Regions from separate parts of the Anaerotruncus sp. 1XD42-93 genome, predicted to be linked through region 1. Evidence: predicted binding sites of a transcription regulator. Region 1 holds the regulator's gene; the other holds the start of a gene.

Region 1 (11,834 bases):
GTGGTATCATTGGCCATCAGGACGGGAGCAGGCTATGCCTGCGTATCGCCCTGGCCATCGTTTTGGTATCATAGCTGTTTTGCAGCTATGATGCCACAATTGCGAAGCGATGTGGTATCATTGGCCATCAGGACGGGAGCAGGCTGTGCCTGCGTATCGTCCTGGCCATCGTTTTGGTATCATAGCTGTTTTGCAGCTATGATGCCACAATTGCGAAGCGATGTGGTATCATTGGCCATCAGGACGGGAGCAGGCTGTGCCTGCGTATCGTCCTGGCCATCGTTTTGGTATAATAGCTGTTTTGCAGCTATTATACCACAGAAATCCGCGATTGCAAACGGATTTTGCTCAAAAACCAACAATCAGGCGGCTAACATACATTAACCGCCTGATTTAGCCGATTTTGCAGAAAAACCCACTGTTTTCAGCCCTTTTAGCCAGGTCAACAGGTGCCGATCACGACCTCGTCCTCCCAATAATAAATGTTGCATTTATAGTAGGTAGAGGTTACAACTATGCTTGCTGAACCGATCGAGATGCTGGTTCCTGAATAGAGCACATCGCAGCGGATCCTCCCTTTGTTCGAGTTGTGGATGATCTCGCAGACCTCCCCAAGCTCACTGAGCTTTTGCCGCTCCTTCATTTGCAGCAACGGCTTTTCCAGACGGAGCTTTCCCAGAATTCTGGTACGGTCCTCATCCAAAGATTTCTGGCGTTTGAGAAATTCGAGATCCTTCAGCACCTCCCGCAGCCGCTTCTGAATGTCTGCAACCTGCTGTTCCAGATCCCGCTGCTTTTCAACGATCTGAGGGGTGCTCCCAATCACAAATTTGGTGTACCGGTTAGAACCGTTGCCAATCAGTTTGGCCTCGACATTGCGGATGACCGCAAGCTGGCCTCCAATAATGGTGCCGCGCCCGGTAGTAACATGTAAACTCCCGCCGCATGAGACATTCGACCAGAGGATCGAACTGGCGTAGATGTCCCCGGCCGCGATTACCTCGCAGTTCTCGATGAAGTTGCTGCGGATATCTCCCTGCGCTTCCAGCCTGCCGGTCAGATTCCCGTTGATCCCTTTGCCGAGCGTGATGTTTTTTTTGGCATAAATCTGCGCGCTCTCAACCATCCCGCGCACCTCAACCGAGCCGGTGGAACGGATGACCAGCCCTTCACAGACATCTCCATAGATCAGGATGTCCCCTGAATGTTCGAGGTTGCCCATTGAGTAATCAACATCCCCATTGATGACCAACAGTGTTTTGACCAAAAAATGGTTATTCTCGAAGGTGAGATAGCCATCAATCGCCGAGACGAGCATGGAACCGTCGGATGAGACCTGCGTATTCGGGATTTTGGGCATCATAACCGGTTTCGCGGTCTTCCCGCGCACCGGGCCTCCCTGCACATTGATCCCCATCTGCATCTCTACCGGGGGGATCGCCCGGAAAAGCGGCGTCCCCTTTACAACGCGGGTAATCTGGTTGATGCTATGGTAGACGTTCTGTTCCTCATCGGCTTCCTCTTCGAGCTTGACCGTCATCTCCCGGCAGTTTTCCAGCCTGCCGTCGATTCCGTCAACCGGAGGCTGGCCTTTCGCGATCGGAAGCAGTTTGAAATACATCCGCTTGGATACTGCCTGAAGGATGAGGTCACGGTTGATTCCAAAGTTGACGCCCATGCTTTCCAACCGCGCATCGACCGCATCTACGGTCATTTCCATCCCACCGTTGAGCGGAGGGAATGCAAACATCCAGACGGTCATGACATCCTTGGACAGCCAGAAATAAAGCAGGGCATTTTTATTGGATTCCCCTTCGTCGAGCTGTTTATGCGCCCGGCGTACCTGTGCAGCCTGCTGAAGCTCGGTCATCATATGGTCCCGCTCATTCTCTTTCGAGCTTTCCGGAAGGCGATCGGATTGTCCGGCTTCTTCCGATGCGGCATCCCCTTCGCTGCCTTCTGGACTTTCGGATTGTTCCGCAGGCTCGATCTCGGAAAACGGGTCATATGTCTGCCCTTGTATTCTATAGGTCAGCACCCACTGCTGCCAGAGGTCCAGAATGCCATCCCCGGTACTGTCCTCCAGCCATGCAGTTTGTTTCGCATCGCTGATGACCGAAGCCTGCTGCGCGAATGTGGGTTCGGAGGCGTCCTCCTCGTCCGGCTCGTCTTCGCCGGACTTTTCCGCTCCATCCCGCCCGGGTTTCGGCTTTCGCTTCTGCTGGCTCTTCAGCCAGAGGCGGTAGAGCAGGGTCTGTGTTTTGTCTCCGTCATTGGCGCTGGCCTGTTTGCGGCTTTCCTGCGTCTCCTGATCCTGTTCATCCAGTTCCGGCTCCAACACCTGAGTCTCTTTCTCCGGATCCATTCTTGCTTCACCTCCTATCCTCTATCCCTATTTTACTATATTTGAATCAGAATTACCATATCATGCATAAATTTTGGACAGAATTTTTTCGCTTATTTTTCTCATTTATCCCAAAAGCACACGGTTGCTTTTTATTTGACAATTCCCGTAACCTGTTATAATATTATCATATTGTACAGATTTTCTACAGGTTTTTACCTGCTATTTGATTTTTTAGTAAAGGTTGTGGTCTTATGCCAAAAAATGAAGGGGTTTCCCGCTCGGTGGTAAGACGTCTTCCCAGATATTACCGATTTTTGGGTGATCTTTTGAAAAAAGATGTGACCCGCATCTCTTCCCGTGAACTTGCGCAGCTCATGCAGCTCACCGCGTCGCAAATCCGGCAGGATTTGAACTGCTTTGGCGGATTCGGTCAGCAGGGATACGGTTATAATGTAGCGGCGCTCCATAAGGAGATCGCCAACATCATGGGGCTGAACAAGCTGAACGGCACAATCCTGCTGGGCGCGGGCAACCTTGGGCGCACAATCGCAAAGCATATGCATTTCGAATCGAGTGGGTTCCGGCTCGAAGGGATATTTGACGTCAACCCCCAGATCATCGGGCAGGCGCTCAATGGGCTGGTGGTTCAGGATGTAGCCGGGCTTTCCGCTTTTTGCGAAGCCCACCGCCCGCGCGCTGCAATCCTGTGCATCCCCAAAGAGGTCGCCTATGACTGCGCAAAAGAACTGATGGCGCTGGGCGTCAACTGTTTCTGGAATTTCTCCCATTACGACCTGACCCTCAACTTTGAAGGGGCAGTGGTGGAGAATGTCCACCTCGGGGACAGCCTAATGACACTCTGCTACCAGATCAATGCCTATTACGCGGATGAGGAAGCATCCGGCCTATCCGGAAAAGCAAAATAGCCCCTTTCCCGCTGGCCGGAAGCTGCGGGTTTGCATCCATCGCCGGAAATCCTGCTCAAAGAAGACTGCGCGCGATCGACGCGAACTGCTCCAGATCAAGCTGTTCTGCCCGCGCGCTGGATGGGACCCCTGCCCGTATGAGCAGGCTGTCCGCCTCGGCCTTGGGAATGCCAAGCCCGCCCGAAAGGCAGTTCAGCAGTGTTTTTCTGCGCATAGAGAACGCTGCTCTGACCACCCGGAAAAATGCTTCGGGTGGTGCGTCCACCGCCGGGTTGGGCAGCACATCCAGCCGGATCACTGCCGAATCCACATCAGGAGCGGGCAGGAACGAACCGCGGGACACCTGGAACAGCAGCTTTGGCTCGCTGTAGTACCGCACTGCAATACTGACTGCACCGACCTCCCGCGTGCCGGGCCGGGCGCAAAGCCGCTGGGCCGCCTCTTTCTGCACCATAACGGTGATCGACCGGATGGGAAGCCGCTGTTCAAGCAGGCGCATGATAACCGGAGAGGTGATGTAGTAGGGAAGGTTGGCGCAGACCGCCACTTGCATCCCTGCAAATTTTTCGGCAATCAGGGCGGAAAGGTCGACCTGCATCACATCAGCGTTGACGATCTCAATGTTGTCATAGCCGGCAAGGGTCTCGTCCAGCACTGGCAGCAGCCGGGTATCGATCTCGACGCAGACCACCTTATCCGCCCGTTTGGCCAGCTCGGCGGTAAGCACCCCGATTCCTGCGCCAATCTCAAGCATCCCGACTCCGGGGCCGGCTCCGCCCAGTTCGGCCATCCGCGGGCAGACCGCCGGGTTGATCAGGAAGTTCTGTCCCAGTGATTTGGAAAAGGTAAACCCGTGTCGGGACAGCACATCCCGGATCACGCCGATGTTGGAAAGCTGCTCCATAAAACTCCTCTGTCGCAGCATCTGCTGCGGCTTCTTGTAAAATTCACCAAGATTGGCTGGTTCTATTATAATGCATCCAGGACAAAGTCGCAAGCCTTGTCCGGATACAGCGGCTTTGCGGAACGCAGGTCCTCTTGGAGCGGCCTTAAAACAGTCCGCTCCATTTTCAGAGATTGATAATATAAAGGAAGTGTTCTATATGACAAGACGTGATAAAGCAAACTATTATCTTGATATTGCCGAAACAGTGGCCGAGCGCGGCACCTGCCTGCGCCGCAATTTTGGGGCGATCATCGTAAAAAATGACCAGATCGTTTCGACTGGCTATGTCGGTGCACCCCGTGGGCGCGAAAACTGCTCTGATCTTGGTTATTGCACCCGTGAAAAGCTCAATATCCCGCGGGGGCAGCGGTATGAACTCTGCCGGTCGGTGCACGCCGAGATGAACGCGATCATCCACGCTTCCCGCGTGGATATGCTTGGAGCCACCCTTTATCTGGTCGGCAGGGAGGTCAGCGACGGCAGCTATGTCCAGAACGCCAGCCCCTGTTCGATGTGTGCACGCCTGATTATCAACGCGGGGATATCCACGGTGGTGGTGCGGGACACGCGGGACGCTTATCGAGTGTATGATGTCAACGAAGCGTGGGTGGAACAGGACGAGTCTCTCAGCGGCCTCTCCAATTATTGAGAGATGGAAAGTCAATGTCATTCCCGATCCACTTTATAAAAGCAGCGAGGTTGAACGGGAGGCGGCGCCCCGCCGCTGACCGGGTGGGGCGCTCCCTTAAAAGCGGTACAACAGACATCCATGCGTTGGCCCCATGCAGAGTTTTTTTAGACAACAAAAAAATGCCGCCCGGACTATTGCCCGAACAGCACCCCTGGTGGACGGTAACGGGTTCGAACCGCTGACCCCCTGCACGTCAAGCAGGTGCTCTACCAGCTGAGCTAACCGTCCTTATTTTTTGTATCTGTCTCGCTGACGACGTTTGTTATTATATAACACTTGTCCGGAAAAATCAAGAGGAAAATACAAAAAATTTTAAAAAAATTTTATAGATCGGAAAAGTGCCCCGGGAAAAGGGCACTTTTTATGCAAATCTGTCAAATATTGCCCTGTGAATCCCGGCAAAATGGAGAAGAAAAGGGTTGTTCAACCAAAGCGGAATATGATATAATAGCTGCGAACCAGCTATTATATCATTACTTATGGCCAGAACGATCCGCGGGCAGTCGCCCGCTTCCGTTCGGATGGCCGATTCAGCCAAACCGCTCCGCGGATGTGGCTGAATAGCTGCGAACCAGCTATTCTATCATGGCTATGGCCAGAACGATCCGCGGGCAGTCGCCCGCTTCCGTTCGGATGGCCGATTCAGCCAAACCGCTCCGCGGATGTGGCTGAATAGCTGCGAACCAGCTATTATATCATTACTTATGGCCAGAACGATCCGCGGGCAGTCGCCCGCTTCCGTTCGGATGGCCGATTCAGCCAAACCGCTCCGCGGATGTGGCTGAATAGCTGCGAACCAGCTATTCTATCATGGCTATGGCCAGAACGATCCGCGGGCAGCCGTCCGCTTCCGTTCCAATGTCCGATTTAGCCAAATTGATCCTCGGCTGCGGCACAATGGCGATCGTATCCGAGAACTTTTGAAGCATTAGGGCTTGTCTGAAATCAGGGAAATGGATGGACGCTCTATAATAAAGTGAGCAGCTGCAAGAAAAAAGCGTGGGAACACATTATGTAATGTATCTCGGGTATTTCTGACGCAGCAAACAGTATTTTCGATTGGGAGAATACTGTGATTTCGATTTTTCAGACAGCTCCCAGGAGGAAACTATGGTCATCCTTGGAATTGACCCCGGCTATGCGATCGTAGGATATGGAGTGGTGCGCTATCTGCGCGGCCGGTTTTCTCCGGTGCGGTTCGGGGCGATCACCACGCCCGCCGGGATGGGATTTCCGGCGCGTCTCGAGATGATTTATCAGGACATGACCGCGCTGCTCGACCGGTCAAGCCCCGATGTACTTTCAATTGAGCAGCTCTTTTTTACCAACAACAAGACGACCGGTATTGATGTCGCGCAGGCGCGGGGGGTAATCCTCCTGGCGGCCCAGCAGCATGGGGTGCCGGTCTGCGAATATACACCGATGCAGGTCAAGCAGAGCGTGGTCGGCTATGGCCGCGCGGAAAAACAGCAGGTGATGGAGATGACTCGTCAGCTGCTCGGGCTCGAAAAGGTGCCGCGTCCGGACGATACCGCTGACGCACTCGCGCTTGCAATCTGCCATGGGCATTGCAGCGGTTCACTGCTCCGTCTGCTCAAATAGGGGGTAACCATGTTTTATAGTCTGACCGGAAAACTGATCCATACCGAAGCCTATCTCGCTGTTGTGGAATGCGGCGGGGTGGGCTATCGCTGTATGACATCCCTGACCACCCTTTCCTGCCTGCCGCCCGCGGGGGAACGGGTCACGCTTTATACCCATCTGAATGTGCGGGAGGACGCGCTCGACCTGTTCGGATTTTATTCGATGAACGAGCTGGATGCGTTTAAAAAGCTGATCGGCGTTTCGGGGGTTGGGCCGAAATCTGCGCTGGCGATCCTTTCGGATATGACCCCTGACCGGCTGGCGCTCTGTATCGCGTCGGGGGATGCCAAAAGCCTGACCCGCGCACCGGGTGTTGGCGTCAAACTCGCACAGCGCCTGATCCTCGAGCTGAAGGATAAAATTTCAAAGGCGGAGCTTGCGTCGGGGGTTGGAGAGGCGGCGGTGCAGATCGGCGCGGATGGCTCGGGTATGAACGAGGCGGCAGCCGCGCTCTGTACGCTCGGATACAGCCAGTCACAGGCTGCGGAAGCGCTGGCGGGGCTTGCCGCAGACCTGCCGGTGGATGAGCTGATCCGGCAGGCGCTGAAAAAGGTCGCGAGGCTGTGAACCGCTTGAGAAAGGGACGAAAGAACGATGTTTGACAATGAGATGGATTTTGAAAACCGGATCATGGCGCCCGATTACGTCCCGGAGGACACCGAGGTGGAGGTTTCTCTGCGTCCCCGCGTCCTTGATGACTACATTGGCCAGGAGAAGGTCAAGGAAAATATGGGGGTTTTTATCCAGGCGGCCAAAGGACGCGGGGAACCGCTCGACCATGTGCTGCTTTATGGCCCGCCGGGCCTCGGCAAGACCACCCTTTCGGGGATCATCGCCAACGAGATGAACGTCAATATCCGCATTACCAGCGGCCCGGCGATCGAAAAACCGGGGGATTTGGCCGCATTACTCACAAATCTTGCGCCAAAGGATATACTGTTTATAGATGAAATCCACCGGCTGTCCCGCGCGGTGGAGGAGGTTCTCTACCCGGCGATGGAGGATTTTGCGCTGGATATCATCATCGGGAAAGGCCCGTCGGCGCGCTCGATCCGGATCGACCTGCCGCACTTCACCCTGATCGGTGCGACGACCCGCGCCGGGCAGCTCACCTCCCCGCTGCGCGACCGGTTCGGTGTGATCCAGCGGCTCGAGCTTTACACCAACGAACAGCTCTGCACGATTGTCCGCCGCAGCGCCTCGATCCTTGGGATCGACTGCGAGGAGGACGGCGCATTTGAGCTGGCGCGGCGCAGCCGGGGGACGCCCCGCATCGCCAACCGCCTGCTCAAGCGGGTACGGGATTTCGCACAGGTGATGGGGGATGGCCGGATCACCCGGGAGATCGCATCGGTCGCGCTCGACCGGCTCGAGATCGACCGGCTGGGGCTTGACAGCGCGGACCGCCGGATTCTGGAAACGATCATCAAAAACTATGCTGGAGGGCCGGTTGGACTGGAAACGCTCGCGGCAGCCTGCGGAGAAGAGGCGGTGACAATCGAAGATGTGGTGGAACCGTTCCTGATGCAGCTGGGCTTCCTTTCGCGGACCCCGCGCGGGCGCTGTGCCACCCTTCTGGCCTATCAGCATATGGGCATCCGCCCGCCGCAGGGGATGGGCGGGGAACAGTTGGCTCTGGATTGAATTACATAGGATGGGGGAATACCGTATGGGAAGAATTTTTGGAACGGATGGGGTGCGTGGGATCGCAAATGGGGACCTCTCGATCGGGCTTGCAACCAATATCGGGCGTGCGGCGGGCATGGTTGTAGAGAAGGAGACCGGCCGCCAGCCGACCTTCCTGGTCGGCAAAGACACCCGGATTTCTTCGGATATGCTCGAAGCGGCGATCTCGGCAGGGCTTTGCAGCGCAGGCGCAAATGTCATCCAGATCGGCGTAGTGCCAACCCCGGCGGTCGCCTATCTTGTAACCCGGTACGGCGCACAGGCGGGCGTGATGCTCTCTGCGAGCCACAATCCCTATGAATACAACGGCATTAAACTCTTCAGCGGCGCGGGCTTTAAGCTGCGTGACGAACAGGAAGAGGAGATCGAACGGATCGTTCTTGACGGGGAGCGTCCGTACAGCATCAAGTCCGCAAGCGAGATCGGGACGATCTCGTTCGCGGCGCGGGCGGCGGACGATTATGTGGATTACCTGAAAACCACCCTCCCGGGCGGGCTTTCGGGGATGCGGCTGGCGATCGACTGTTCCAACGGCAGCGCAAGCGTCACTGCGAAAAAGCTGTTTGAAGGGCTGGGGGCCGAATGCACCATCTTCTGCGCCGAGCCGGACGGGCTGAACATCAACTGGCACTGTGGTTCGACCCATATTGAAGAGCTGTCGCGCAAAGTGCGGATGGGCAGCTACGACCTCGGGCTGGCGTTCGACGGGGATGCCGACCGGTGCCTGGCGGTGGACGAGAACGGCGCACTGGTAGATGGCGACAAGCTGCTCGCGCTGTTCGCATACCACCTCAAGGAGCAGGGCAGACTGAAAAATAACACCCTGGTCGCAACGGTGATGAGCAATCTCGGCCTGTTCAAGTTCGCAGAGAAGCATGGGATCGAGATGCGGGCGACCAAAGTCGGTGACCGGTATGTGCTTGAGACGATGCTCAACGAGGGCTTCTGTATCGGCGGGGAGCAGTCGGGCCACATCATCTTCCGCGATTTCATGACCACCGGCGACGGCCAGCTTTCCGGCTTACAGCTGGCGGGATTGCTCAAGAAGTCGGGGCAGAAGCTGTCCGAAGCCGCATCCCTGATGGAGACCTACCCCCAGACCCTGCTCAATATCCACGCCACTCCGGAGATGAAGGCATCGCTCGAGCAGGATCAGTCGGTACAGGAGGCGATCCGGCAGGAGGAGGAGAAGCTCGGAGGGAATGGCCGAATCCTGGTGCGCCCGTCAGGGACCGAGCCGCTGATCCGGATTATGATTGAGGGGCAGGACATCAAAGAGATCGAACGGATGGCGCAGCGGATCGCCAGTGTGATCCAGGGATGAGACAGAAGGGAAAAGGGAGGACGTCATGAGGGCAGCGACCGGATGGAGCGCATTTGAAGTGCTCGACGCCAGCGCAGGCGAAAAGCTCGAGCGATGGGGCCAGGTCACATTGGTGCGGCCTGACCCGCAGGTGATCTGGAACACCCCGCGGGACAGTGCTTGGGAAAAGGCAAACGCGCGGTATAACCGTTCAAGCGAAGGGGGCGGGAGCTGGAGCGTGCGCTCGCTCCCCCAGAGCGAATGGGAAATCCCCTATCGGGAGCTGCGGTTCCGCATCCGCCCGACCGGGTTCAAGCACACCGGCCTGTTCCCGGAACAGGCGGTCAACTGGGACCTGATGTCCGGGCTGATCCGCGCGGCGGGACGGCAGCTCAACATCCTGAACCTGTTCGCCTACACCGGCGGCGCAACCCTTGCCTGCGCGGCAGCGGGCGCCAGGGTCTGCCACGTGGACGCGAGCAAAGGGATGGTCCAGTGGGCGCGGGAGAATGCCGCGCTGTCGGGGCTTTCGGAACGGCCGGTCCGGTGGATCGTTGACGACTGCAAAAAGTTTGTCGAGCGGGAGATCCGGCGCGGGGTGCGGTACGACGGGGTTGTCATGGACCCGCCCAGCTATGGGCGCGGCCCGGGCGGCGAGGTCTGGAAGCTGGAGGACAGCGTCTATGAGCTTGTACGCACCTGTGCGCAGGTACTTTCAGAGGATGCGCGGTTCTTTCTGCTGAACTCGTACACCACCGGGCTTTCCCCGTCGGTCATGCAGTATATCCTCTCAGTGACGGTCGGAGCTATGCATGGCGGCACTGTCACAGCCGACGAAATCGGCCTGCCGGTCAAAAAATCCGGATTGGTTTTGCCCTGCGGCTCTACGGCGGTCTGGATGAAAAACAGTGTGTCTTTGTAAGGGCGTTTTTTCTCCTGCAAAAGCGCCCTCCTGCCGCCCGGGGAGCGGCGATCCACCCGGACATGCACTTCTTAGGATGAGTATCCCGCGCCAGGAGCCGCCTGCGACGAATGCATTTGAAGCGCTTCGCTGATGGCTCGCAGTGCAGAAGCTGACTGACGCGAAGCGCCGGTTTTTGGACCGGCGCAAAAGCAGACGAAACGTTTTGTCATGATTTTTACAGAAAAGGGATAACAGTATATGGGAGACATCATCACCGCAAACGGGGTTTCCTTCGGGTACCCCAAAGAGAACAATGAACTGAATGTTGTGCTGCGGGGCGTGAGCCTCACCATCCGTGAGGGAGAATTTGTTGCGGTACTTGGGCATAACGGCTCGGGAAAGAGCACGTTTGCCAAGCATCTCAACGCGATCCTTGTCCCGAATGAGGGTACAGTGACCGTCTGCGGCATTGATACCCGCGAGGAGGACAGGCTCTACGAGATCCGGCAGCAGGTCGGCATGGTATTTCAAAACCCCGACAACCAGATTGTAGCTACCATTGTAGAGGAGGACGTGGCGTTCGGCCCGGAAAATATGGGGGTCGAGCCGTCCGAAATCCGGCGCAGGGTGGACGAGGCGCTCGCGGATGTGGGTATGACCGAGTATAAAGCCCATGCCCCGCATCAGCTTTCGGGCGGGCAGAAGCAGCGGATCGCGATTGCGGGGATCATCGCGATGCGTCCGCGCTGCATCCTGCTCGATGAGCCGACCGCGATGCTTGACCCAAAGGGCCGCCGGGAGGTTATGTCCACCCTCAAGCGGCTCAACCGGGAACACGGGATTACCGCCGTTCTCATTACCCATTATATGGAGGAAGCCGCTGAGGCCGACCGGGTAGTCGTAATGAACGATGGACAAGTCCTGCTGGACGACAACCCGCGCGCGGTTTTTTCGCATGTGAAGGAGCTGAAACGGGTCGGGCTGGATGTCCCGCAGGCGACCGAGCTTTGTTATGAGCTGCGCAAGGCGGGCTACGACCTGCCGGAGGGCATCCTTTACGAGGACGAATGCGCGCAGGCGATTGCGCAGCTTTTGGAGGTGGCGGGATGAATGCGATCAAGGCCGAAAATCTGACCTATGTTTATTCCCCCAACACCCCGTTTGAAAAGGCGGCGATCCAGGATATCAACCTCGAGATCGAGCAGGGGGAGTTTGTCGGGGTGATCGGGCATACCGGTTCGGGCAAAAGCACCCTGATCCAGCATTTCAACGGCCTGCTCAAACCCACCTCGGGGAGAATCTTCATCAACGGCACCGACCTCTGGGCGGACGGCACCGACCGCCGCGCCTACCGGTTCAAGGTGGGGCTGGTGTTCCAGTATCCGGA
Region 2 (11,834 bases), on a different contig from region 1:
GCGCCACCGCCGCCGCAGTTGCCTGCGGGTAGATGGCCTCCTTTTCCTTCTGGCTGCGTTTGCGGAAGTTGTCGTACTCCGCCATCGTACGCAGAAGCCGGTCGTTGAGTTCGTCCACCTTTTCCTGCAACAGTTGGGGTTCGGTCTTTTCGGGCTTCGGCTCCTCCGGTTTGGGCTCCCCCGTCGGCTCCGGCTGCGCTTTCTGCGCTTCCTCCTGGTCCAAAACAGTCTGTTCCTGCTCCGGGTCCAGCTTTTCGTGTTTGTTTTCCTGGGACAATCTGCTCGCTTCCTTTCCGGACGGTTTTGTCTCTATCCAAATGATGGATCAGTTCTCCTGTTCAAACGTCTCCGCCAATAATTTACCTAGTGTCTGCGAAAAATATTCCAGATGTGGGATCAATTTTGCATAGTCCATCCGCACCGGCCCGATCACCCCGATCGCACCCGAATTCTGCTCCCCAATCCGGTATTTGGTAACCACCACCGAGGTATCGGTCAGTTCGCTCTGGTTGTTCTCCTTGCCGATCGTGATGAACACCGCGTCACTTTTGGAGCCGATCACACCAAGCAGCTGTTCGCGGTTTGCCATCGCGCTTAACAGGTCCCGGGCAATGTCCGCCAGCTCCTTGTAGTTGAGCAGGTTTGCGCCGCCCGAGGTGTAGAACTGCCCGTCGTTGATCTCCCGGCAAAGCTCATAGATGGTGGCAAGCACCGGGATAAAGAGCTGGGAGTAATCCCCGAGCGTGACCGAGATCGAGTTGATATACCACTGGGAGATGTCGTTAACCGACCTGCCGACCAGCCGCCCGTTGGCAAACTGGTTGAGGAACTCGACGATCTCGCCAGTCACCCGGAAATCGACCCGGCAGACCTTGTTCTTGATGACCCCATTGGTGGCGATCACCAGGACAACAACCGTCCGCGTGCCCGCCGGGACGATCTCCACCCGCTTGACCAGAACGGTCTTTGGGGTGATGGTCGTTGAGACGGTCGCGCAGTTGGTGTAGTCCGCGAGCGCCTGCGCCGCATCCTCAAGGAGCTTGTCGGGATCAGGATCGCGCACATTGAAAAGTGCGTCGATCTCCCGGCGCTCCTCCTCCGAAAGCGGCTTGCAGTGCATCAGCTGGTCAACATATACCCGGTAGCCAAGGTGGGAGGGAACCCGCCCCGCCGAGGTATGGGGCTGTTCCAGAAGGCCCATCTCGAAAAGGGCCGCCATATCGTTGCGGATCGTAGCGGACGATACCGAAAAACCGAGCTGCTGCGCCAGTATTTTCGAGCTGACCGGCTCGCCGGTGTCGATATATGTCTCTACAATCGCAGTCAGAATCTTCAGTTTTCGAATATCCAGCTTCATCGCTGTCACCTTTCCATCAGGCTTTAGCACTCATGTAAATTGATTGCTAACAACTATAATGTACCATATTTTTTGCAGAAGTCAATACCCTTCACGAAATGTTTACATATTTTTTAGCAGTCAATTATATCGAGTGCTAATTATAGTGAATATGTATAAACAAAAAAAATCAAATTGTATATATTGACTTTTAGAAAAATTTGTAGTTTAATAGAGGCGTAGGAAAGAAAGCAAGCAAAACCCTTTTTGAAAGGAGAGTTTTATCCATGGTAAAAGAGATTGTGCTCCATTCCGCAGAAGACCTGCGCCAGTTCATGTATCTGGCGATGCAGTCTGTGGAGGACATCGGTGTGCACACAGTCGAAGGGAAAATCGCGGACGCGAAGTCGATCCTCGGGCTGATGGCGCTCGACTATAACAAACCGGTCCGGGTCGTGACCGAGGACCCCCATTTCCTGAAACAGATCGACCGTTGGGCGGAATAAGTGGGGACAGTGCCCGGTCCAGGATTCTGACCGGGCAACCCGAAACCCAATACACAGTCAGGCGCACCCACAGGCCACACCGACCTGTTGGATGCGCCTGTTTCATTTTGCATTCCATAGTCAGCAAGCACGCTTATGGATCTGCCCTGAAAAAATGGACAAACAGGTAGCAGTAAAAGGCCCAGTTGCAGAGCAGGACAGGAAGCTGATTCGGCCTTGAAATCTGGAAGTCCAGCGGCAGCGGAGAAAGAGCGTTCCAGAGCGCCGCGGAGAGAAACGCCAGCAGCAGGGCCGTCAGGGCCAACCGGCTCTTTCGGAAAGACCGAACCTTTGCAACCGCTAAAAACAGGTATCCAAATCGGAAGAGGAGCGGGGAAACGAGGTGCATCATACCGATCATCTGAAAGGACAGGGAGGTTGTGAATGCAGACAGTTGGATTCGGCTCTGATAAAGCTCGGCAAGAGGCAAAAAGAGGAGCAGGATCAGAAAAGGCAGCTCTATAAGCCGATTCCCCTGCCGGCTGGTACTTTCTCCAATCTTTACTTTTTGGATATGCATAAGGATTGTCCCCTTTCTCAAAGAGGCGCCCCATGAGCTGCCGGCTGACATCTGTGCCGCCAGGCAGCGGGCCCCTGTAGATTTTCCCAACAGTCAAAACAGGCGGCCGCAACAGCGGCCGCCTGTTCCATTCAATGCTGGCGCGGATTGAGAACCAATACTGCCATAACCCCGTAGACCACCGAAATCGCCGCTGCCGCAGCAACCAGCGCAATCGCAGTGACCCCGCGCCACGGGTTTGCACGATACACCCGCATCATTTATTTGTTCAGGTTGGCTTCCAGATTTGCCAACTCAGCCTCGAGCTCCTTGGGCAGCTTGTCGCCAAACTTCGCGTAGAACTCGTGGATGCCCTTTGCTTCCTCTTTCCAGAGGTCTTTGTCGACATTCAGCAGGCCCTTGAGGGTATCGAGATCAATGTCAAGCCCTTCGGTGTCGATATCCTCCGGCTTCGGCTCGTAGCCGATCGGGGTCTCCACTGCATCGGCCTTGCCTTCGCAGCGGTCAACGATCCAGTTGAGCACACGCATGTTGTCGCCAAATCCCGGCCAGATGAAGTGACCCTCATCATCGGTGCGGAACCAGTTGACGTTAAAGATCTTCGGCGCTTTGTCACCCAGTTTTTTACCCATCTCGAGCCAGTGTGCAAAATAGTCGCCCATATGGTAGCCGCAGAACGGCAGCATTGCCATCGGGTCGCGGCGGACAACGCCGACCGCACCAGCCGCGGCAGCGGTGGTCTCGGAAGCCATTGTCGAGCCTACAAACACACCATGCTGCCAGTCACGGGACTGGTAGACCAGCGGAGCGGTCTTGGCGCGGCGTCCGCCGAAGATGATCGCGGAAACCGGCACGCCCTGCGGATTTGCAAACTCAGAGGAGATGCAGGGGCAGTTGACCGCCGGTGCGGTGAAACGGGAGTTGGGATGCGCACCCTTGGAACCATCGGTGCAATCCCACTTGTTGCCCATCCAGTCGACCGCGTTCTTAGGCGGATTCTTGTCCAGACCCTCCCACCAGACCGTGTTGTCGTCCAGATTGTGAACCACGTTGGTGAAAATGGTGTTCTTTCTGGTGGACTCAAGCGCGTTCGGATTGGACTTGACGTTGGTACCCGGTGCAACACCGAAGAAACCGTTCTCGGGGTTGATCGCCCAGAGGCGCCCGTCCGGACCGATCCGCAGCCATGCGATGTCATCGCCGACTGTCCAGACCTTGTATCCTGCTTCGAGGAACTTCTTGGGCGGAATCAGCATCGCCAGGTTGGTCTTGCCGCACGCGGACGGGAACGCTGCACAGACATATTTGATCTCGCCCTGCGGATTCTCAAGGCCGAGGATCAGCATATGCTCTGCCATCCAGCCTTCCATCTTCGCCTGATAGGAAGCAATGCGCAGCGCAAAGCACTTTTTGCCGAGCAGGACGTTGCCGCCGTAGCCCGAGTTGATCGACCAGATCGCGTTGTCCTCGGGGAAGTGGACGATATACCGGTTCTCCTCCTCGAGTTTCGCCTTGGAGTGCAGGCCGCGGACAAAATCGTTGGACTCATCGCCCAGCTGATCAAAAGCGGCCTGTCCCATACGGGTCATGATGTCCATGTTCAGAACGACATAGGTAGAGTCGGTCAGCTCAACGCCGACTTTGGAGAACGGGGAACCGATCGGACCCATGCAGTAGGGGATGACATACATGGTGCGGCCCTGCATACAGCCGTCATACAGCTTTTTGAGCTTTTCATACATGACCTGCGGGTCTTCCCAGTTGTTGGTCGGGCCTGCATCCTCTTTGTTTCTGGAGCAGATATAGGTTCTGCCTTCAACACGCGCGACATCGTTGACCGCAGTGCGGTGCAGCAGGCATCCCGGGAGTTTCTCCTCGTTGAGCTCCTCCATCTCCCCGATCGAGATCGAAAGGTCACGCAGCTCTTTGAGCTGCTCCTCGCTGCCGTCAATCCAGACCACCTTGTCAGGTTTGACAAGCGCTTTCATTTCCTCAATCCAGTTGAGGACATTTTTGTTGTTTGTCATTTCCGGTTCTCCTCTCGTTGTATTAAAATAGCAACTTGAAACAGTAAAACAATCGGCGGGAAAATGAACTCTTCCCACAGCTACCATTATAGTTCACCGCTGTAAAAATTGCAATGGTATTTTTGTTAAATTTTCTACAATAGAACAGCACTTTTTTGGAGCCTCCTGCAAATCGCGGCCGGAAGCCGGTTCCTAGCCGTAGCGGCAGGCTTTCCTGCTCAGGCGCGGGGCAGTGAGGCAACGGAAGTTTGGGTTCCAGCCCAAACTTCCGGGGCGCAAGCGCCCTTCTTCGGGGGACTTCTCGGACCTGCGGGTCCGAAGCGCGGCATCCGCCGCGACGCCCCCTCAGTTTGCCTTACGGGCGAGGGGTCAGTGACCCCTCCCCGCAGGCCCCACCCCGATGGGGCAAAGTGCGCTTTTTATCTATTCTTTATCCAGAAGTTTCGTCCACCTTTTCAAAGGTGGCGGGGTCGAGGGGCAGTGAGGCAACGGAAGTTTGGGTTCCAGCCCAAACTTCCGGGGCGCAAGCGCCCTTCTTCGGGGGACTTCTCGGACCTGCGGGTCCGAAGCGCGGCATCCGCCGCGACGCCCCCTCAGTTTGCCTTACGGGCGAGGGGTCAGTGACCCCTCCCCGCAGGCCCCACCCCGATGGGGCAAAGTGCGCTTTTTATCTATTCTTTATCCAGAAGTTTCGTCCACCTTTTCAAAGGTGGCGGGGTCGAGGGGCAGAGCCCCCGACGCCGCGTGCACGCGGCGGAACACTTATCCTATGAAGCGCTTTTTTCGGGTGAATTGCCGCGATGCGGCAAGAGGGGGCTTTTTGCAAGAGAAAAAGCCCCCCTGCACAAATAAATACGGAACAGGTTCTTAGAACACAGTGTCGATCCCCTTGGACGCGGACGCATTGAGGTCCAGGCCCGCCGGGGAATAAACCAGCTGCTCATAATACGCCTGCGCACCGATCATCGCAGCGTTGTCCCCGCAAAGCTCGAGCGGCGGCAGATAGAGGGCATATCCATGCCTAGCACACATCTCCCCGAGCCTGCCGCGCAGCCCGCTGTTGGCGGAAACACCGCCCGCTGCGACAATGGTGGTATATCCATACGCCTGCGCAGCCCGCTCCAAATGGTCCACAAGAACCTCGCAGGCCGCCCGCTGGAAGCAAGCCGCGAGCGCGTTCCTATCCACAGTTTCCCCTTTCTGGGACGCGTTATGCAGCAGATTGATGACAGCCGTTTTCAGCCCGGAAAAACTGAAGTCATACTCCGACCCCTCCACGCGCGGGCGGGGCAAACGGTATTTGCTGTCGTCCCCCAGCGGCGCGGCGCGGTCGATGTAAACCCCGCCCGGATAGGGAAATCCCATCGCACGCGCGGCTTTGTCGAACGCCTCACCCGCCGCGTCATCCCGGGTGCGCCCGATAATCCGGAAATCGGTGTAATCCCGCACCTCGACAATATGGCTGTGCCCGCCCGACGCCACCAGGCAGAGAAAGGGCGGTTCCAGGTCCGGGTGCGCCAGATAGTTTGCGGCAATGTGGCCACGGATATGGTGCACCGGGATCAGCGGTTTTCCGGAAGCCATCGAAAGCCCCTTGGCGTAATTCACCCCGACGAGCAGCGCGCCGATCAGCCCGGGGGCCGCAGTCACCGCGATCTTGTCCACCTCGCTAAGGGTGCAGCCAGCCTGGTCCAGCGCCGCCTGCACCACCTGCACAATCTGTTCGGTATGGCGGCGGGACGCGATCTCGGGCACGACCCCGCCATATTTCTGATGTTCGGCCACCTGCGAATAGATCACCGAAGAAAGCGTCCGTCTGCCGTCCTCGACGACTGCCGCCGCGGTTTCATCGCAGGAACTTTCTATCGCAAGAATTTTCATCAAGTTTCTTTCATTCCTAACTTTTGGAGGTTTGACACCCCTTCTTAATCCTGACAGCTTCTGCACAATCCATAGGTGCTTTCAAAACAGAAAAGGCTTTTGCAGTCCGAAGGGCGGCAAAAGCCCGAAAAACTGCCGCAGCGGCGTGCAGAAGCCGGCCAGAGCAGCGCTTCCCAGGAGCAAACTTCCGCCGCATCTCACGCTAAGAGCCGCCTGCGGCGGCTGCGCTCGAAAGGCGGCTCTTCGTGTGGCGTAAAAGCGGGCGGGGGTTGGCTGTGATCTTTTGTACCAGCCCGAATTTTTAGAACCTGTATTCATAAATTCAGAGGATACCGGATGGGCGAGGGAGTTTGCTGCCCTGCAAGGCGAAAAAATGCAGGCAATCCTTTGTGTATTGCAGGATTTTTCAACGCGGCAGGACGGCGAAAGACCCGCCCAGACGGTGTCAAATGGTTGTAAATACGGGTTCTTATAGTTCGAAAGCGTCGTGGATCGCGTTGACCGCCTTATCCGCATCGCTGAGTTTGACCAGCACCGAAATCTTGATCTCGCTGGTGGAGATCATCTGGATGTTGACGTTTGCTTCGGCGAGCGCCTCGAACATCTTGGACGCGACGCCCGGGTTGGACTGCATTCCCGCGCCGACGATCGAGACCTTGGAGATGTTGTCGTCGCAGATGACCCCCTTTCCGCCGCACCGTTCGTTGATCTCCTCCATCAGCTCCATTGCGAGCTGCTTGCTCGAACGCGGCACAGTGAAGCTGATGTCCTTGGTATCGTCCCGGCCGATTGACTGGAGGATGATGTCCACATTCACCTTTTTGGCGGCGAGCCGGGAGAAGATTTTAAATGCAATGCCCGGCTGGTCGGGCACACCCACGATCGAAATGCGCGCCACATCGTTATCCCTTGCGACGCCGCGAATCAACATTTTTTCCACTTTGACAACCTCCTTAATTTTGGTGCCGGGATTCTGCGTCAGGCTCGAAAGCACCTCCAGATTGACGCCGTACTTCTTCGCCATCTCGACCGAGCGGTTATGTAACACACCCGCGCCGAGCGAGGCAAGCTCAAGCATCTCGTCATAGGTGATCTCATCCATCTTGTGCGCGCCCGGCACCAGCCGCGGGTCTGCGGTGTAAACGCCGTCCACATCAGTATAGATCTGGCAAAGGTCGGCGTGGAGCGCCGCAGCCAGCGCAACCGCGCTCGTGTCCGAGCCGCCCCGGCCCAGCGTGGTGATGTCGTCATACCGGTTGATCCCCTGGAAACCCGCTACGATTACGATGTTGCGTTTGGAAAGCTCGTTGTCGATCCGCTCCTTGTTGATCCGGCGGATGCGGGACGAGCCGTGGGTCGAGTCGGTCAGGAAACCTGCCTGCCAGCCGGTCAGTGATTTCACCGGGAAGCCCATCCGCTCGATCGCCATGGCGAGCAGGGACATCGAAATCTGTTCCCCGGTCGAGAGCAGAACATCCATCTCCCGCTTGGAGGGGTTGGGATTGATCTCCCCGGCCTTTGCGATCAGGTCATCGGTGGTGTCTCCCTGTGCGGAAACCACCACCACCACGTTGTTTCCCTTTTGATAGGTGTCTGTGACGATCTTCGCCACATTAAAGACGCGCTGTGCGTCCTTGACAGATGTTCCCCCGAACTTCTGTACCACCAGATTCATCTTCATTCCTCCCGAAAGCGTGCCGGCCCGCATCAGACCGGCCGCTGGTTTTTAGAAGCTGTACCATTCGCCAAAGCGCGCGGAATGGTACCAGCCCCTTAGCAGTCAAACCATTGGAAAAGCCTCTGTATTATTCCGTTTCAACAACGGTTCCTATGTTGTCTATTGATAATGTATGCACCTGCCATCCATCCAGTCCCAAACCGGGGAGGTGCCGGGAAATGCAGCCCCCGAAATCGGGAAGCGCAGCGTCCACGATCGCCATGATCGTCGAGCCGGCCCCGCTGATAAACGCAGCATACGCGCCCAGGCTGTAACACAGCTCCATCACTTCGGCGCCGCCCCGGATCAGGCCGAGCCGGTAGGGCTGGTGCAGGCGGTCATCCGCCGCAACCCGCAGGTTCCGGTAGTTGCCGCTGTAAAGCGACACCGACATCAGCGCTGCCCGCGAGAGGTTGAACACCCCGTCCTGCCGGGAGACCGCATCGGGCAGGACCGACCGCGCCAGCGAAGTTTTCAGCTCGAAGTCGGGCACGATCGCCACAAAATGCAGATTTCCGCGGATCTCCTGCTTGACATAATAGACCCTGCCCCGGTCGATCACCGCAGTGACCAGGCCGCCGGTCAGCGCAGGGGTGGAGTTGTCCGGGTGCCCCTCGATTCCTGCGGCGAGGTTAATCAGTTCGTCGTCCGAAACCGGATTGCCCATCAGATGGTTGGCACCCTTCAGGCCGCCGATCACGCAGGCGGACGAGCTGCCCAGCCCGCGTGCAAACGGGATATTGTTGATCTGCCCGATCTTCAGCCCCCGGAACGGGACCCCGCAGACTTCATACAGGTGTTTCGCGGAGGCATAGACCAGGTTGTCCTCCCCGCGCGGCACTGGCGTGGAATCCAGAGAAACGATCTCGCAGCCGTCGAATTCCTCCATGGTAAGATGGTTATAAAGGTTGACTGCAAGCCCGATCGAATCGAAGCCCGGGCCGATATTCGCGCTGGTTGCCGGGATGCGGATTCTGATTGGGCGGCTCAATAGTCGAGCACCCGGACCTTGCCCAGCAGTTCTACATCCATCGCCGCGAGCTTAGTGATGGACGTATTGATCTCCTGTTCCGGACGCGCCGAAACGATACAGGCAAACTCGTCCGCAGGCTGGCCCTCCCGGCGCAGTTCCTGTACCTCTCCGAACAGCTTTTTCAGCGCTTCAGGCAGCTTGACCGTTTCCGACCGGCAGCGCAGATACATTGCGGTGACGTTCTCGCCCGGATCGGCGACATTGCCGCCCTCGGACGGTTTCCATTGCAGCGACGGGCTGGTCCCTGGCGCCTTTGCGCATTCGATGATGTCCCCGACCACAGCCGAAGCGGTCGGCAGCTTGCCCGCGCCCTTGCCGTAGAACACCACATCGCCGGTCGCATCGCCGCGCACCAGGATGCCGTTGAATACGTCATCCACCGTCCCGAGCTGGCTCTCGTGGTGGATGAACGCAGGGGAAACCATCGCGGTGATCTTCCTGCCCTCACCGTTCCAGCGGGCGCGCCCGATCAGCTTGATGACACTGCCGCAGGACGCTGCATAGGCAACATCCTCAAGGGTGATCTGGGTGATCCCCTCGGTACTGACATCCTTCGGATAGATGTGTTCCCCGAACGAAAGCGCCGCAAGGATGCAGATTTTGCGGCAGGCGTCATGGCCCTCGACATCTGCGGCTGGGTTGCGTTCGGCATAGCCGAGCTGCTGCGCGAGTGCGAGGGCATCCTCGAACCGCATGCTCTCGCGGATCATCTTGGTGAGGATGAAGTTGGTAGTGCCGTTGAGGATACCGGCGATCTCGTCGATCCGGTTGGCCGCGAGGCACATATGCAGCGGGCGGATGATCGGGATACCGCCGCCCACGCTCGCCTCAAACAGATAGTTGACCTTGTTTTCCCGCGCGAGCGCGAGCAGCTCCGCGCCCTTCTGCGCAACCAGCTCCTTGTTGGAGGTTACGACACTCTTGCCGTGTGAAAGGCAGGCTTTGGTGAAGCTGTAGGCCGGTTCCAGGCCGCCGATCACCTCGGCAACTACCTTGATGCTCTCGTCGTTGACGATTGTTTCAAAATCCTTGACAAACAGGTCCGCGTGCGGGCTGTCCGGGAACTCCCGCACGTCGAGGATATATTTCAGGCCGAGCTCCTGTCCCGCTTTCCGCTGGAGGTTCTCCCGGTTTTTGAAAAAGACCTCCACTACGCCGGAACCAACCGTCCCATACCCCAAAACAGCAATATTCATCATCCTGCTTACCCCTTTCTTTATCCGATTGATTTGGCTTCCACGATGCCGTCGATCGCGGCGAACAGGTCGAGAAGCTGTTCCCGCGAGCCTTCCCGCGTGCACACCGAAACGGTGACAGCCGCTACCCCATCGACCGGCAGGTTCTGGTTGAGGGTGACGATGTTCGCCCCCGCCCGGTAGAACTCCCCAAGCAGCACCGAAAGCACCCCGGGCCGATCCTCCAGCGTGAGCGAAAAGGTCAGGATATTCCCGCTCTCCCGCTGGTCATACGGCCGGACTGCATCCTTATATTTATAGAACGCGCTGCGGGAGATCCCCGCAAGCTGTGCCGCATGGGAGGCATTTTTCGCTTTCCCCTGCGCCAGATAGCGCTTGGCCTGCACCACCTTGAGGAACACCTCCGGCAGGGCCTGGGCATCCACCAGCAAAAACTCCCGGTTTTCCAGCATCTTGTCCGCCTCCTGCACACTTTTGTATTGCTATCAGATACAGTTTATCATAACCATCCTTTGCTGTAAAGTATCAGGTTCCCCCATCTTTGTAGAAAAATCCAGCAAAGACTGTTTATTTTCGACAAATCCCTTTTTGCTACCCCAGCTTTTCTGCCAATATCATGCATCTTTCTCCTGCCGGTTATATCGGTATCTGATCTTCGCATACTATAAAAAGAAAAAAGCGTTTTGGGAATACGGAGGTGGGATCAGATGCGCAGCGACGAACAGTGGAACACGATCACCGCCGCCCTCTATTGGGCGGTCATCGGCGGGCTTTGCTGGTTCTGTATCCGGTATGTCTTTTTCTGGCTGCTGCCCTTCCTGTTCGGCGCGGCAATCGCGACGCTGCTGCGCCCTGCGGCGCTCCGCCTCTCCGCACGCACCCATCTGGGCGAAAAAGCTTCGTCCGCACTGGTGCTGACCTTCTTCTACCTTGCCGCCGCAGGGGCGCTTGTGCTCTTTTTCACCATCCTGCTCGCCCAGCTCTACGAGCTGCTTGCCCGCCTGCCCGCCCTCTATGCCGAATGTATCTCCCCTCTGTTTGCCCGGTTTAACGAGTGGTTCTACGGGATCGCGGGGCGGCTGTTCCGGGACGCGAGCGGTGGGTTGGAGCAGTTCTCCGAAGCGGTCGCCTCGGCAGTGCAGCAGGCGGCGGTGGATGGATCGGCCCACCTGGTCGGTTGGGCCGCAGGGCTGGCGGCACAGCTTCCTATGCTCCTGCTCGCCGCAGTGTTCACCATTGTGATCTCGATGCTCACTGCCGCAAACTACCATCAGGTGGGGCGGTTCCTGCGCTCCCTGATGCCCCGTTCCGACCGGATGGACTGTTTGCAGGAATTCCTGCGTGAAACGGTCTGGCAGTATCTGCGCGCCTACACGATCATTATGGCGATCACCTTTGTCCAGCTTGCCATTGGGCTATGGCTGCTCCGGTTTGATTATGTCCTGCCGGTTGCCGCAGTCATCACCCTGCTTGACCTGCTCCCACTGATCGGCAGCGGCACCGTCCTTGTCCCATGGGGGATCGTCCTGCTGGCTGGCGGGGATGCAGCGGGCGGCGCGGGGCTGCTGCTTCTGTTTGG

The links. The regulator Rex, encoded in region 1, represses fermentation and respiration genes when NADH is low (regulators of the CRP and FNR family bind a similar motif). The targets are predictions, from matches to a motif close to ATTGTTAANNNNTTAACAAT.
Region 2: D5269_RS02470 (phosphoenolpyruvate carboxykinase (GTP)) is a predicted target of Rex. The motif match lies at 4,550-4,569, and genes of this name have one in related genera.

What each region holds. Positions count from the first base shown of each region.
Region 1 covers NZ_QZEG01000008.1:38,239-50,072, reverse strand. Annotated here, with positions in the region: gene D5269_RS05080 (FapA family protein) at 443-2,365, opposite strand; gene D5269_RS05075 (redox-sensing transcriptional repressor Rex) at 2,599-3,273, shown strand; gene rsmA (16S rRNA (adenine(1518)-N(6)/adenine(1519)-N(6))-dimethyltransferase RsmA) at 3,329-4,177, opposite strand; gene D5269_RS05065 (dCMP deaminase family protein) at 4,377-4,868, shown strand; tRNA gene D5269_RS05060 (tRNA-Val) at 5,063-5,138, opposite strand; gene ruvC (crossover junction endodeoxyribonuclease RuvC) at 6,021-6,512, shown strand; gene ruvA (Holliday junction branch migration protein RuvA) at 6,522-7,121, shown strand; gene ruvB (Holliday junction branch migration DNA helicase RuvB) at 7,149-8,198, shown strand; gene glmM (phosphoglucosamine mutase) at 8,224-9,564, shown strand; gene D5269_RS05035 (class I SAM-dependent methyltransferase) at 9,590-10,465, shown strand; gene D5269_RS05030 (energy-coupling factor transporter ATPase) at 10,706-11,557, shown strand; gene D5269_RS05025 (energy-coupling factor transporter ATPase) at 11,554-11,834, shown strand, end outside.
Region 2 covers NZ_QZEG01000004.1:3,292-15,125, reverse strand. Annotated here, with positions in the region: gene grpE (nucleotide exchange factor GrpE) at 1-277, opposite strand, end outside; gene hrcA (heat-inducible transcriptional repressor HrcA) at 326-1,357, opposite strand; gene D5269_RS02480 (HPr family phosphocarrier protein) at 1,624-1,842, shown strand; gene D5269_RS02475 (hypothetical protein) at 1,976-2,401, opposite strand; gene D5269_RS18845 (hypothetical protein) at 2,533-2,661, opposite strand; gene D5269_RS02470 (phosphoenolpyruvate carboxykinase (GTP)) at 2,662-4,428, opposite strand; gene tsaD (tRNA (adenosine(37)-N6)-threonylcarbamoyltransferase complex transferase subunit TsaD) at 5,296-6,309, opposite strand; gene D5269_RS02460 (aspartate kinase) at 6,779-7,984, opposite strand; gene thrB (homoserine kinase) at 8,115-9,017, opposite strand; gene D5269_RS02450 (homoserine dehydrogenase) at 9,014-10,258, opposite strand; gene D5269_RS02445 (ACT domain-containing protein) at 10,276-10,707, opposite strand; gene ytvI (sporulation integral membrane protein YtvI) at 10,963-11,834, shown strand, end outside.